Regions from separate parts of the Paenibacillus sp. CCS19 genome, predicted to be linked through region 3. Evidence: riboswitches for the same ligand, from Rfam matches in the RefSeq annotation. Region 3 holds a riboswitch; each other region holds the start of a gene.
What was found. A riboswitch is a leader RNA that binds a small molecule or an ion and turns the genes downstream of it on or off. The one in region 3 is predicted to bind cyclic di-AMP.

Region 1 (4,215 bases), on a different contig from region 3:
ATATTCGACGTTATCCGTTATCGTGCCGCCAGTCGGAGGCAACGGTGCAGGCGGGATGGAATATCCGACGCTCATTACCGCATTCGCTGCCGAGGATGACAATCCAGGCTACTCGCTTGAACGCACGGTCGTCCATGAGATCGGACATCAGTATTGGTACGGCATGGTCGCTTCCAATGAGTTCGAGGAGGCTTGGCTCGACGAGGGCTTCACTTCATATGCCGAGGACAAAGTGATGGAAACCGAATACGGCGTACTGCCGAACCTTGCGCTGGAATCCAGCTATATGACCGACCCTGCGCCGCTGAAGCAGCTGTCTTGGAGCTACCACAGCCACGATCATTATGCGGAAAATGTGTACATGCGCGCCAAGCTCGTGCTTGTCGGCATCGAGAAGCTCGTCGGCGATCGAACGATGCAGAAGATTATGCGCACCTACTTCCAGAAATATAAATTCGGCCATCCGTCCACTGCCGATTTCGAACGTGTGGTGGAACAGGTAACGAAGACGAAGTGGAGCGACTACTTCCGTCAATATGTATACGGCGATCTGATGGCTGACTTCGCGGTTGAGAGCATCGATGTGCATACCGTTCGCCAGCCGGATGATACGGTTCAATACGAATCGATCGTTCAGGTGCGCAGTTTAGGCGGCAGCTACGGCCCTGTCCCGGTCAAGTTCCAGTTCACAGACGGCACGACAGTCACACGCAGCTGGAATGGCAATGAGAACACGATGCAGTTCAAGTTTGTTCACTCAGCCCCGCTAGATTGGGCAGCTGTCGATCCTCAGAATACGAATGTGCTCGACAATCGACATTTCAACAACTATTTGAAAGCCGAGCTGCCGGATCAGACGAAGGCACGCTGGAGCCTCGGCGCCGCGAAGCTGCTTGACAGCCTCATTGGCGCACTCGGCTGGTAGAGAGGAACGATTCGTATGAAGCAGCATTTGAAAACCGGCTGGTCGCTGACGGTCCGTCATCTATACGTGATTATCGTACTATTCGTCTATCAGCTGCTATGGGGCTTCTTCCTGTACCGTCTTGTGGACGGCATCGTTATCCCGCTTCTGCGCCGTTATCCCGGCAGCGGGATGCCTGCCTCCGCCGCTCGGTTATACTTGTATGAAGCGGAATTCCGTCTCATGAAGACGGATCTCATTCAGCCTTATCTATGGACATTCGCCGGTTTAATCGTGCTTCGCATGCTGCTGACGCCGCTGCTTAATGCAGGGTTGTTCCATTCCCTGCATCACGCTTCGACCGAGCAGGGGACCCGCTTCCTGCAAGGTGTGCGCCGCGGCTGGCTGCCGATGACGATGCTCTATTGGATCGAGACGCTGCTCGCACTGGCGCCTGGCTACTGGCTGCTGCCCCGCGCACTGTCGGCGACTCTTGCCGGCTCTTCTGTGAAGAGCATCATCATCGAGCTGCTGCCCGCCGCTTGCGGCTGGCTTGCATGGGGCATTCTGCTTCACCTGCTGTTCCTTGCCATGCAGCTTGGCTCCGCCTCAGGCAGCGGGGCATTCAACGGCTTATGGCGGGCACTAAGGCATTTCATTCCCTACTTCGGATTATCGCTGCTTATGTGGTGCGGAGTTGGCGCTGCGGGGCTGCTCGTCTCCTCCGCTTCGATGGTCTGGGCAGGCTTCCTCGCTATCTTAGTACACCAAGGCTACCGATTCGTGAAGACGATGCTCAAAGTGTGGACGATCGCCGCTCAATATGACTGTCTCCAATCTCGCTCCCAACCATAAGCTGACAAGCCCGTAAGTCGACAGGTTTCGAGTTTATTCCCTCATTCTTAAGTAGGACCGCGCCTATGAAAGCGCGGTCTTTTTTCGTGTTTTCCGGCCCTAAAATGAGAGAATCTCTCATAAACCAAGCAAAACTCCCCTATATTCATGAGAATTATTAGAAATTCGACACGCAGGAAGGATTTTCTTCAAAAAGTACGAATTATATTCCCCTGTACAATCAAACACTGCCGAATTTCCGTGTACGAAAACGGGGGAACCATTCTTGGGTGAATTGATCCCGACCAATCATGTCCGTTGGACAGGCTGGCCTGAGGGAATCATAGGGGACCTTCAACCGAACCCCACAGCTAACCTCGTAGGCAATGGAAGGAGCACTTTAACGTGCGCAACAAGATAGCAGCAATTTTCCTGGGTCTCGCACTTCTTCTTGCTTTCCAAGCGGGAAGCGCTTTCGCGGACTCGAAGCTCGACACAGTAGTTGATAGCGTTTACGGCACGCCGTACAAGACAGCTGGCACGACGTCCAAAGGCTTCGACTGCTCCGGCTTCACGATGTATGTATTTAAGCAGTTCGGTATTTCTTTGCCTCATTCGTCCTATGATCAAAGCAAGCTTGGCCAGAAAGTTGCCAAGGACGACCTGCGTGCAGGAGATCTCGTATTCTTCAATACGAGCGGCAAGGGCGTTTCCCACGTCGGCATTTATGTTGGCGATGGCAAATTCGCTCACGCTTCCTCCTCCAAAGGCGTTACAATCAGCAGCCTAAGCGACTCCTATTATGTAAAGCGTTACCTGAGCGCACGCCGCGTCATGAACGCTACATCCTATGAGAAGTATGCCGATGATCCGTCCGACCAAGCCGATGGCGGTCCAGACGTAGACTAAGAAGCACAGCTGCATGATATGCATGGTTCGCCATGCCAACAACAAAACCCGCTCGGGATCGAGCGGGTTTTGTTGTTTATTGCAAGTCGACCGTGGAGGTGCCGCCGCCACGTTAGCCTCGCATGACAGGACACATTTATGTATTCTAACTCTCTGCAGCTCGCCATTCGCACACTTTAACGCACTTTTTTGTTCTCTAACCTGCCGCCATCCGCCTCCGACGCCCGATAGCGCACACATTAATGTACTCTAACTCCCCTCCGCTCGCCGTCCGCAAACTTTAGCATACATTTATATACGCTGGTCTCATGAAATAAACAACCACGTTGTTATTTCTACTATTCTTTTCCCCGAATTTACTTTACTATTTCATATATTATGGAATTCTTATCATTCCACTGGTGATGATTTGCAGTCTGAGCAGACAACGGAGAGGGGTCATCCGATGAGCTTCATTGAAATTCGTCAGCTGACGAAGCAGTTTCGACAAGCGGTGAAAGAGCCTGGTTTAGCAGGAGCGGTCAAGCACCTGTTCTCCCAGAAGTATGTCGATAAAACGGCTGTCGCAGGCATTAACCTCGACATTGAGGAAGGCGAGACGGTCGCTTATGTCGGCCCGAACGGTGCAGGCAAGTCGACAACAATCAAGATGTTGACCGGCATTCTCATCCCAAGTTCCGGCACCATCAGCGTCGGCGGCATTGATCCGTATCGCAACCGAATGGAGAATGCACGTACAATCGGCGCCGTGTTCGGTCAGCGAACGCAGTTGTGGTGGGATATTCCGATCTCCGAAACGTTCTCGCTGTTGAAAGATATTTATGAGATTCCAGAAGCGCTGTACAAACGCAACCTGGATCAATTCATCGAGCTGCTCGGCATGGAGGATTTCCTCCACCTGACCGCTCGCAAGCTGTCGCTCGGTCAGCGGATGCGCGCCGATCTGGCCGCTGCACTTCTGCATAATCCGCGCACTGTCTACCTTGACGAGCCGACGATCGGTCTCGACATTGCCGTGAAGCAGCGCATACGCGAATTTATCCGTTCATCCAACAAAGAACGCGGGACGACCGTCATGCTGACTACGCACGACCTCGGCGACATCGAAGACCTGTGCAACCGTCTCGTCATTATCGACCAAGGCAGCCTCATCTACGATGGCACGCTTGCTGCGGTGAAAGACCGTTTCGCCCGCGAGCGGGTCATTCACTTCCAGCTGGAGAGCGCCGACCTGCCTGCGCTTCGCGAAGCGCTGGACCGTATGCCGAAGGTAACGGCAGAGAAGTTGGAACGGCAGCATGTATCGCTGCGATTCGACCGCTTCCACATTACAGCGAGCGAAGTCGCTTCTGCCGTCATGCGCTGCGGGGAAGTCGTCGACTTCCGGATCGACGAACCTGGCATCGAGCATGTCATCAAGCAAGTATACGAGGGCCACATCTCCCTCGACGAGCAGCAAGGAAGCAAACAAACAGCCGCTGGAAGGGAGGCGAACCGTCGATGAACGCATGGCTTCGGCTTCCACGTTCATGGCGGGCCTATACGGGCATTGCGACCCGAGCGATGCA
Region 2 (4,215 bases), on a different contig from region 3:
GAGAAAAGCAGAGGCAGCTGCCGTTATGACGGCAAGCGATATCAGGATTCGAATCGGACTGCCCTTTGCTTTCTTCGCAGCCTTAATCGCAATGTACTTGAACAAGCCTGTATCCGCTGTGATCGATACGATGATCATCATACCGATGAGCAGCCCCAGCGTATTGAAGTCGATATGATGAAGCGCCGTTTCCTGATCGACAATACCGACTGCAACCATCAGCAATCCGCCAATCATGGCGAGTATCGTACGATGAATTTTCTCTGAAATAATAAACCCGTATGCTAACAGAAAGATTGCAATAGCAAGTAATGCTTGATGTGACATAATTTCCTCCAGCAGCTAACGCGCTTTGAGTGCGTGGAATGAAGCTATCGCACGATCGCCTCTTCGAATTGTTCGATTTGTTTGTTCGTGCCGATGACGACCATAACGTCTTTCTCCGCCAATACTTCATTGGCAGTTGGCGCGATAATGACGCCGCCTTTGGGCTTATTGATCGCGACGATGCTGCAGCCATAACGCGCTCTCGTATTAATATCCTGCAGCGACTTGCCATTGAGGCAGTTCGGTACCGCAAGCTCCGCGATCGTATAGTCCTTAGACAGTTCAATGTAGTCGAGCAGATTCGGCGACACAAGCTGATGCGCAACACGGATGCCCATATCCCGTTCTGGATAGATAACGCGGTCAACCCCAAGCTTCTCCAATACTCGGCCATGCAATTCGCTTAATGCCTTCGCAACAACCGACTTTACGCCAATGTCCTTCAATTGAATCGTAGCCAGTATGCTCGATTGAATATCATCGCCGATGGCAACGATACCGCAGTCGAAGTTGCGAACACCTAGTGCGCGCAGCGTCTCCTCATCTGTCGCATCTGCGGCTACGACGTGTGTCAACACACGGCTCATGTCATCGACCGTCTCTTCATTCTTGTCGATGCCGAGTACCTCATAGCCCAGTTGGACAAGCTCCTTGCCAAGGCTGGAGCCGAAGCGGCCCAGACCGATAATAACGAATTGTTTCATTTGGTTTCTCCTACCTCTTATCTATTTATTAACCAATAATGATTTTGCCTTCTGGATGACGGTACAGATCCTTCTCTGCCTTCGGCCCAAGCGCGTACGCAAGTGTAAGTGGTCCAAGCCGGCCAGCAAACATCGTAAGGCTTATTATTATTTTGCCAAAATCACTAAGCGATGGCGTGATGCCTGTAGACAAGCCTACCGTGCCGAAAGCTGATGTCGCCTCGAACAGCAGCCGTAGGAACTCCCGGTCTTCCGTTGCCGACAACAACATGGTGACGACAATGACAAGCACGAGCGACAGCATCGTAATGGTCAACGCCTTGAAGATCCTCTCGCGTGCCAGACGGAATTTGAACAATACGATATCTTCCTTGCCGCGGATCATCGCAATCACGGCGCCGATCAGCGTTGTGAAGGTCGTCGTCTTGATGCCGCCGCCAGTCGAGCCAGGCGATGCGCCGATAAACATCAGGATGACCATGAAGAAGATGGTTGCCTGCCGCATGACGCCGATATCGATCGTATTCGCACCTGCAGTGCGCGGCGTAACGGACTGGAACATGGCGGCCCATATCTTGGCTCCCCAATCCAGCGATCCCAAGGTCTGTTTATTAGAGAACTCGAAGATGAAGATGACGATCGTACCAATGACGAGCAGAAAGCCTGTCATGGTGAGTACAACCTTAGAATGCAGCGACAGCCTTTTGTTGTTACGGTATTCAATCAGATCGGACATAACGACGAAGCCAAGTCCACCAAGAATAATAAGTCCCATTGCGGTTATGTTCACGATCGGGTCCCCGACATACATGGTCAAGCTTCGGAACCCGCCGAATAAGTCGAAGCCAGCATTGTTAAACATGGAAATTGCATGCCATATCCCATAGTAGATGGCTCGGCCCAGCGGCATATCTGCAGCGAACCGAATGGCGAACAGTACAGCGCCTGTTCCCTCAATGGCGAGCGAATAAACGATCACCTTGCGGATCAGCCTTACGATCCCTTCCATGTTCGACTGATTCATTGCTTCCTGGAGCACAAGTCGTTCCTTCAGCGAGATTCGCTTACGCAGCACGAGCGCGATTAACGTCGCCATTGTCATGAAGCCTAAACCGCCAATCTGGATTAATACAATAAGAACGATTTGGCCAAATGTAGTAAAATGCGTGCCGGTATCAACCACAACGAGTCCCGTCACACAGGTTGCAGATGTTGCGGTGAATACGGCGTCCAAGTAGCGCAAATATTGTCCGTCCGTATTGGAGATCGGAAGGGAGAGCAGCAGTCCGCCCAGCAAAATAATTAGCGCGAAACCCGTTACCAGAATGCGCGGCGGCGACCAATTGAACAGCTTTCTTTTGTTAACCTTGTGCATCATTATCCTCTCCATATCCCATGAACAGACTTGTCTAAGCGCACAAAAAAGACATTGGAAACCCAATGCCGTCTGCGATGAGTTCTGTCCATGCAGCCTACGAGGTTAGCTGTCGGATTCGGGCCCGGATAGATCGCCCTATCAGCTTGAGGCAAGGCACTTCGACCTCCCTTATGCTGAATTCACCCCAAGTTGCCGCGTACGGCCGATGAATCGGCAGCGTCTGCATAGACGGCAACAGTATGGTTCCCCCGTTTTCCTTCGGAAATTCGGCTGTTGAATATTTGATTAATGTTAAGCAATGTATCAAATTATATAGCGAATAGGAGAACGACACCAACAAGGATTTACCTCCAATTGAGGCGATTTACACCGAAAAAAAACGAATCTATGCGGCAAGCTTGTCATTAGCTGGACGCTGATCGTTATTTTACGCGCTTGCGACTGTTATCTGCTTTTTTTCAGCGTCTCGATCGAGACATTGGCTCGGCCAAGCGATCATATGCTAAAGTAGCAAGGTGAAACGGCGTCACCGACAACCTCATACGAAGTAAAAGTTTCATTCCGAAGCGATACAAGCCGCTGCCGCTAACGGCATACAAGGAGGGCCTTATGTCTGATTATCCGCTGCTGCCGCAGCGCATTCCCCGCTCGATCATGTTCGTCGGCCTGCTTGGCCTCATTATTTTCCTGCTGCTGCAAATCGTACCGCTCTTCGTTCCTTCATCCGACAGCGGAAACGCGGAATCATCTCCAGTCTTAACACGCGAAGAGGCCGCCGCCAAAGCAATCGCCTTCGCCAAGTCCAGATTCAACGAGCCAATCAGCGGCACGCATACCGTACATCAGTCTGACAGCATGCTGTACGGCTATTTATCGAAGGAACACCAGCTCGACACCTATGGCAAAACCTACGACAGCAAGTTTCCGACCGATACGTTCCAGACCGAGCTTACGATGAATTCCGGCACATTGTTCGTTCAGGTACATATGGAGAACGGACAAGTAACCGGCTGGACATACTTGCCTGCGAATACGGGAACGAAGGCCAAAGACCGCTATCTGTCGGACTGGTCCCGATTGATGACCGCACGTCAAGCGGCTGTATCCACCAGCGGCTTCCGCCTCTCCGACTTGAAAGATGCGAAAGTAGCTGGCAATGTCGTCACGATCCAGCCTAAAGGCTATTCCATCGGTGATGCTGCGCTAACGGTTAAAGTAACGGTTGATTGGCCCGCTTCGGCTTCCAAGCCGGTTATTATGAAATACGACCCTAAATTCCGTGCGCCTGACAGCTACACATCATACGTTCAGAAGCAGAAAAATCTGGCAAGCACGTTGTCTCTGTACGGCAGCATGCTGATGAATGCTCTGTTGTTTCTGCTGGCTATTATAACGGCAATTCGTATTCGCAAAATCGCTTTGTTCCGCCGCGGCCTGGCGCTCTGCCTGCTGTTCCTCGGCTTCTATATCGTGAATAACTACAACATGGCTGACGGCATCCGCGCGACGCTTGGCGCACGTCCGAATACAGAGGCGCTGACGGCTGGCGGCCTCATCATCTCCAACATCTTCACCGTGCTCATGGGACTTGCCATCTGGTTCAGTCTTGTCAGCGGGGACGGCTTATGGCGCAGGCTCGGTAAGCCGCTATGGCTTCGCTACGGTGAGCAGGGATATGGCAGTCACGTATGGCGATCGATGAAAATATCGTATCCTCTCGCTTTCGCGCTGCTGGGCGCACAGACGATTCTGCTCCTAGGTCTGGATAGGTCCATCGGCTCGTGGTCGACGACAAGCGTTGAATCT
Region 3 (4,215 bases):
AGTAGAGTGAGAATAAGTGTGGTTTGCCCACACCTATATGTACACGAACGCTGCTCAGCGTGCGCTAAGCGTGGCCTATCCCCACTTAGCACACACCTGCCGAGGTGATATTGTATGTAGACCCAGACTAAGTGTGGTTTACCCACACCTATATGAACACGAACGCTGCTCAGCGTGCGCTAAGCGTGGCCAATCCCCACTTAGCACACACCTGCCGTGGTGATATCGTATATAGAGCGAGGATAAGCGTGGTTTACACGCACCTCAATGCTCGAAAGTACTGCCCAGAGAGATAAGTGTGTGTTTACCTCGCTAACTTCCTCTCCATTGAGATAGTTTCCCCCTCATATGTCGATCTTCAGCGATCATCCGGCTTCCTCGCATCCACAATAAGCGAGACGAAGCCAAGCTTGCCCTCTTGATTGCGGTGGTCATAACGAAGAGAACGGTAGATGAAGCCCTTCTCGGCATCCCACTCCTCGTAATGGAATTGACCATCCTCATCGCAATACTCGAGCAGACGCACCTCGAATCCAGCGGCTTCGAACATGGCGGTCAGCGTCCGATAGTTATGAACGATGCGGTGGCTGGCGGCAGGATGGTCGGCAGGGCCAGGTCCGCCGATTTGCACGATCCGCTGGTAATTCTCATCTGCAAAATACCCGTCCGGCACGGCGCAGCGCACATAACCGCCTGGCTTCAAATATTCGAAGCAGACACGCGCTGCCTGAACGCCTTCTTCGAAGTTGAGATGCTCCCAAACATGTTCGGCTAGTATAGCCGACAGGGAAGCAGACCGGAACTTAGCAGCCCAATCGTCACGCCGCAGCAGATCTAGCTCGGATTGCTGCGTCAGCAGCCAATCCGGATTGTTATTCGAAGCTCCTGCGCCGATTACGACGCGAATGGGTTCAGATGAGGGTGGCATGTGGCGGCGACCTCCTTATTTTTGACAATAGTATAGAAGATGCCATGGTGTACACTGAATGGTCTAATGTGACGAGCGTATGCCATTATGTTACTTCAGGAAGGTGACTTCGCGCACATTGTGACCCTAGTCACGGAATGGTCAAATTTGACGATCTCGTTACTTTCCAACTAGCTGTACCGATCTGGGGGTATAATGTTGGTGCATAGCAATAGGAGGAAGGACGGATGGCAATGAAATCGACAAGATGGCTGACGATTGCAGTTATATTGGTACTCGTATGGGGCTTGGCAGGATGCGGAGCGGCAGCGCAGGAAGGGGAAGTCGATCCGAAGGATGTGACGGTCGAGTTCGCGAGCGATCCGGCGGTAGTGAAGGCCAATGAGGCGGTCAAGCTGATCGTACAGACGACGGGACTGAGCGCTGATATAACGCCAGATATTCAGGTCGACATTCGCAAGCCGGATAACAAAGGACTGCCTGAATATGTGAAGACGACCGAGGCAGGGGATGGTCAGTATGTAACGAATTATACGTTTGAAGCGCCGGGAACCTATACGATCTATCTTCATGTGATGCAAGGCGAACTTCATATCACGAAGAAGAAAAAACTCGATGTGCAATAACTGTACGGTCGACTGAATTGTGTGACAATATGCGCAAGCACGAGATAATGACAGCTCTAGCTTAAATAATCGACAAGACACACCATAGCAAGCGTTTACATTCTTGCAGCTACAATCATTCTTATCTTTTTTGCCCCAAAACGCGATTTTACAGCAATAGGTGATGGCGTTATGATTAGCGCATCACATATTCGCTGAATTTCTGAAAGGAAAACGGGGGAACCAACGGCGCTCATGCAGCATAATGGCGCCCGGGGTGAATCGGTGTTCACGCACCGTAGGGCGACTTCAACCGCCCGAATCCGACAGCTAACCTCGTAAGCGTTGTTGAGGGGGGACACGACTTCGGTTATTGATAACCGCAAGGAGAAGCCTTGCGGTTTTTTGCTGCGCAAAAATAGAGAAATGCAAGAAAGTCGTGGGGGGATTGCTCGTGATTGCAAGTCTAAAACGCGTCATAATCGGACGCCCGCTCAAGTCGACCGAGCTCGGCGAACAGCGGTTGAACAAAACGAAAGCTTTGGCTATCCTGTCATCGGACGCGTTGTCGTCGGTGGCTTATGGCCCTGAACAAATATTAATCGCACTCGTTGCGGTTAGTATGACCGCTTTCTGGTATTCGATTCCGATCGGCATCGGCGTTCTGGTGCTGTTGACCGCACTTATTTTATCGTATCGGCAAATTATATTCGCTTATCCGCATGGCGGCGGCGCTTATGTCGTCTCGAAGCAAAATCTCGGCAAATACCCAGGGCTGGTGGCGGGCGTATCGCTGCTGGTCGATTATATTCTGACTGTTGCGGTTAGTGTGTCGGCAGGTACAGATGCGATTACATCGGCGTTCCCGAGTTTGCACGAACACACCGTTCTAATAGCTATCATATTCGTTCTGCTCATCACGCTGCTCAATCTGCGCGGCGTAACGGAATCCGCGTCCATTCTGGCGTATCCGGTTTATCTGTTCGTGCTGGCGCTGTTCATTCTGATCGGGGCGGGCTTGTACAATATCGCAACGGGCGGCGTGGCGCCTGAGCTTCATGCGCCGATGGGCACGCATGTCGCGGGAATCAGCTTGTTCCTGCTGCTCAAGGCATTCGCATCCGGCAGCTCGGCGTTGACGGGCGTCGAGGCGATCTCGAACGCGATCCCGAACTTCAAGTCGCCGGAGCCGAACAATGCGGCGAAGACGTTGTCCGCAATGGGTGTGCTGCTGGCTGTGTTGTTTGCGGGTATCGTCTTCCTGGCTTACTACTACGGCATTTCGCCGAAGGCTGAAGTCACCGTCGTGTCGCAGATTGCGGAGGATACGTTCGGACGTCATTTCATGTACTTCTTCATCCAAGGCACAACGGCACTCATTCTGGTGCTTGCGGCGAATACGGGCTACTCGGCGTTCCCGCTGTTGGCGGTCAACCTTGCCAAAGATAAGTTCATTCCGCGCATGTTCACGGCTCGGGGCGACCGTCTTGGTTACTCCAACGGCATTATTAGCTTGGCCGTACTGTCGATCCTGCTGATCATCCTGTTCAAAGGGCAGACGGATCAATTGATTCCGCTCTATGCGGTTGGCGTATTCATTCCGTTCACGTTGTCGCAGACAGGGATGATGGTGAAGTGGATTCGCGAGAAGCCGAAAGGCTGGGTGACGAAGCTGACGATTAACGGCGTCGGCGCGCTGATCAGCTTTACGGTGTCGATTATTTTCTTCCTGACGAAGTTCTCGCATGTATGGCCGATTCTCATCTTCCTGCCGGTGCTTATCTTCGTTCTGCATCGCATCAACAAGCACTATGAAGCGATTGGCGAACAGCTGAGCCGCGCGACGAGCGAACCGGTCTTGCCGATTGAAGGCAATGTCATCATTCTTCCGGTATCGGGCATTACGCATGTCGTGGAGCAATCGCTCAAATATGCCAAATCGCTGGGGCCGGCACAGATCATTGCCGTCTATATCCCGTTCGAGCGGGATGAGGAAGCGATCTTCGAGCGCAAATGGGAGGACTTCATGCCGGATGTTCGACTCGTTACGCTGCATTCTCCATATCGGAGCATCGTTCAACCGCTGCTGAAGTTCGTTGATACGGTTGAGCGGAAGGCGAAGGAATCGAATCATCAGGTAACGGTCATCATTCCGCAGTTCATACCGAAGAAAGGCTGGCACAACATCCTGCACAACCAGACCAGCTTCTATCTGCGCACTCGGCTGCTGTACCACTCCAGCGTCGTCCTTACGACGGTGCCTTATCATTTGAAAAAGTAAGCTCTTGTTACGATCAACTAACCATACACAAGGCCATCCTTTATCGAAGGATGGCCTTGTTGCGTTTATCGTTGCCTTTCAATCAGATTGTCCAGGAAGAGTGGAGAAAGCCTGTTTGCCAACCTCATACATGGAACTCGTTGACATACAAGTTTGCTAATGATACTATATCGATGTACGATATATCGATAGTAGATATAACGTACGTCAATATATAGGTGAACGATCTACTATACGGTAGACCATTGCATTGAACGCTATGAATAAGAGGTGAGGGCATGAAGGATTCCGTGCAGGATTTGCTTCCGCTGACGGAGGCGTATTTTTATATACTGGTTACTTTGTATCGAGCGGACGCACACGGTTATGCCATGATGCAGGATGTTGAGCAGATGAGCGGC

Region 1: another riboswitch for cyclic di-AMP. It lies ahead of SBI19_RS04630 (C40 family peptidase); the one in region 3 lies ahead of SBI19_RS17235 (APC family permease).
Region 2: another riboswitch for cyclic di-AMP. It lies ahead of SBI19_RS28790 (TrkH family potassium uptake protein); the one in region 3 lies ahead of SBI19_RS17235 (APC family permease).

What each region holds. Positions count from the first base shown of each region.
Region 1 is NZ_BTCK01000003.1:229,749-233,963, reverse strand. Features, by position in the region: gene SBI19_RS04640 (M1 family metallopeptidase) at 1-925, shown strand, start outside; gene SBI19_RS04635 (hypothetical protein) at 941-1,759, shown strand; cyclic di-AMP (ydaO/yuaA leader) riboswitch at 1,978-2,139, shown strand; gene SBI19_RS04630 (C40 family peptidase) at 2,144-2,647, shown strand; gene SBI19_RS04625 (ABC transporter ATP-binding protein) at 3,093-4,151, shown strand; gene SBI19_RS04620 (ABC transporter permease) at 4,148-4,215, shown strand, end outside.
Region 2 is NZ_BTCK01000079.1:9,166-13,380, forward strand. Features, by position in the region: gene SBI19_RS28780 (ArsB/NhaD family transporter) at 1-327, opposite strand, end outside; gene SBI19_RS28785 (potassium channel family protein) at 372-1,031, opposite strand; gene SBI19_RS28790 (TrkH family potassium uptake protein) at 1,060-2,406, opposite strand; cyclic di-AMP (ydaO/yuaA leader) riboswitch at 2,486-2,691, opposite strand; gene SBI19_RS28795 (CPBP family intramembrane glutamic endopeptidase) at 3,019-4,215, shown strand, end outside.
Region 3 is NZ_BTCK01000024.1:89,082-93,296, forward strand. Features, by position in the region: gene SBI19_RS17225 (class I SAM-dependent methyltransferase) at 359-928, opposite strand; gene SBI19_RS17230 (FixH family protein) at 1,156-1,554, shown strand; cyclic di-AMP (ydaO/yuaA leader) riboswitch at 1,737-1,893, shown strand; gene SBI19_RS17235 (APC family permease) at 1,988-3,814, shown strand; gene SBI19_RS17240 (PadR family transcriptional regulator) at 4,093-4,215, shown strand, end outside.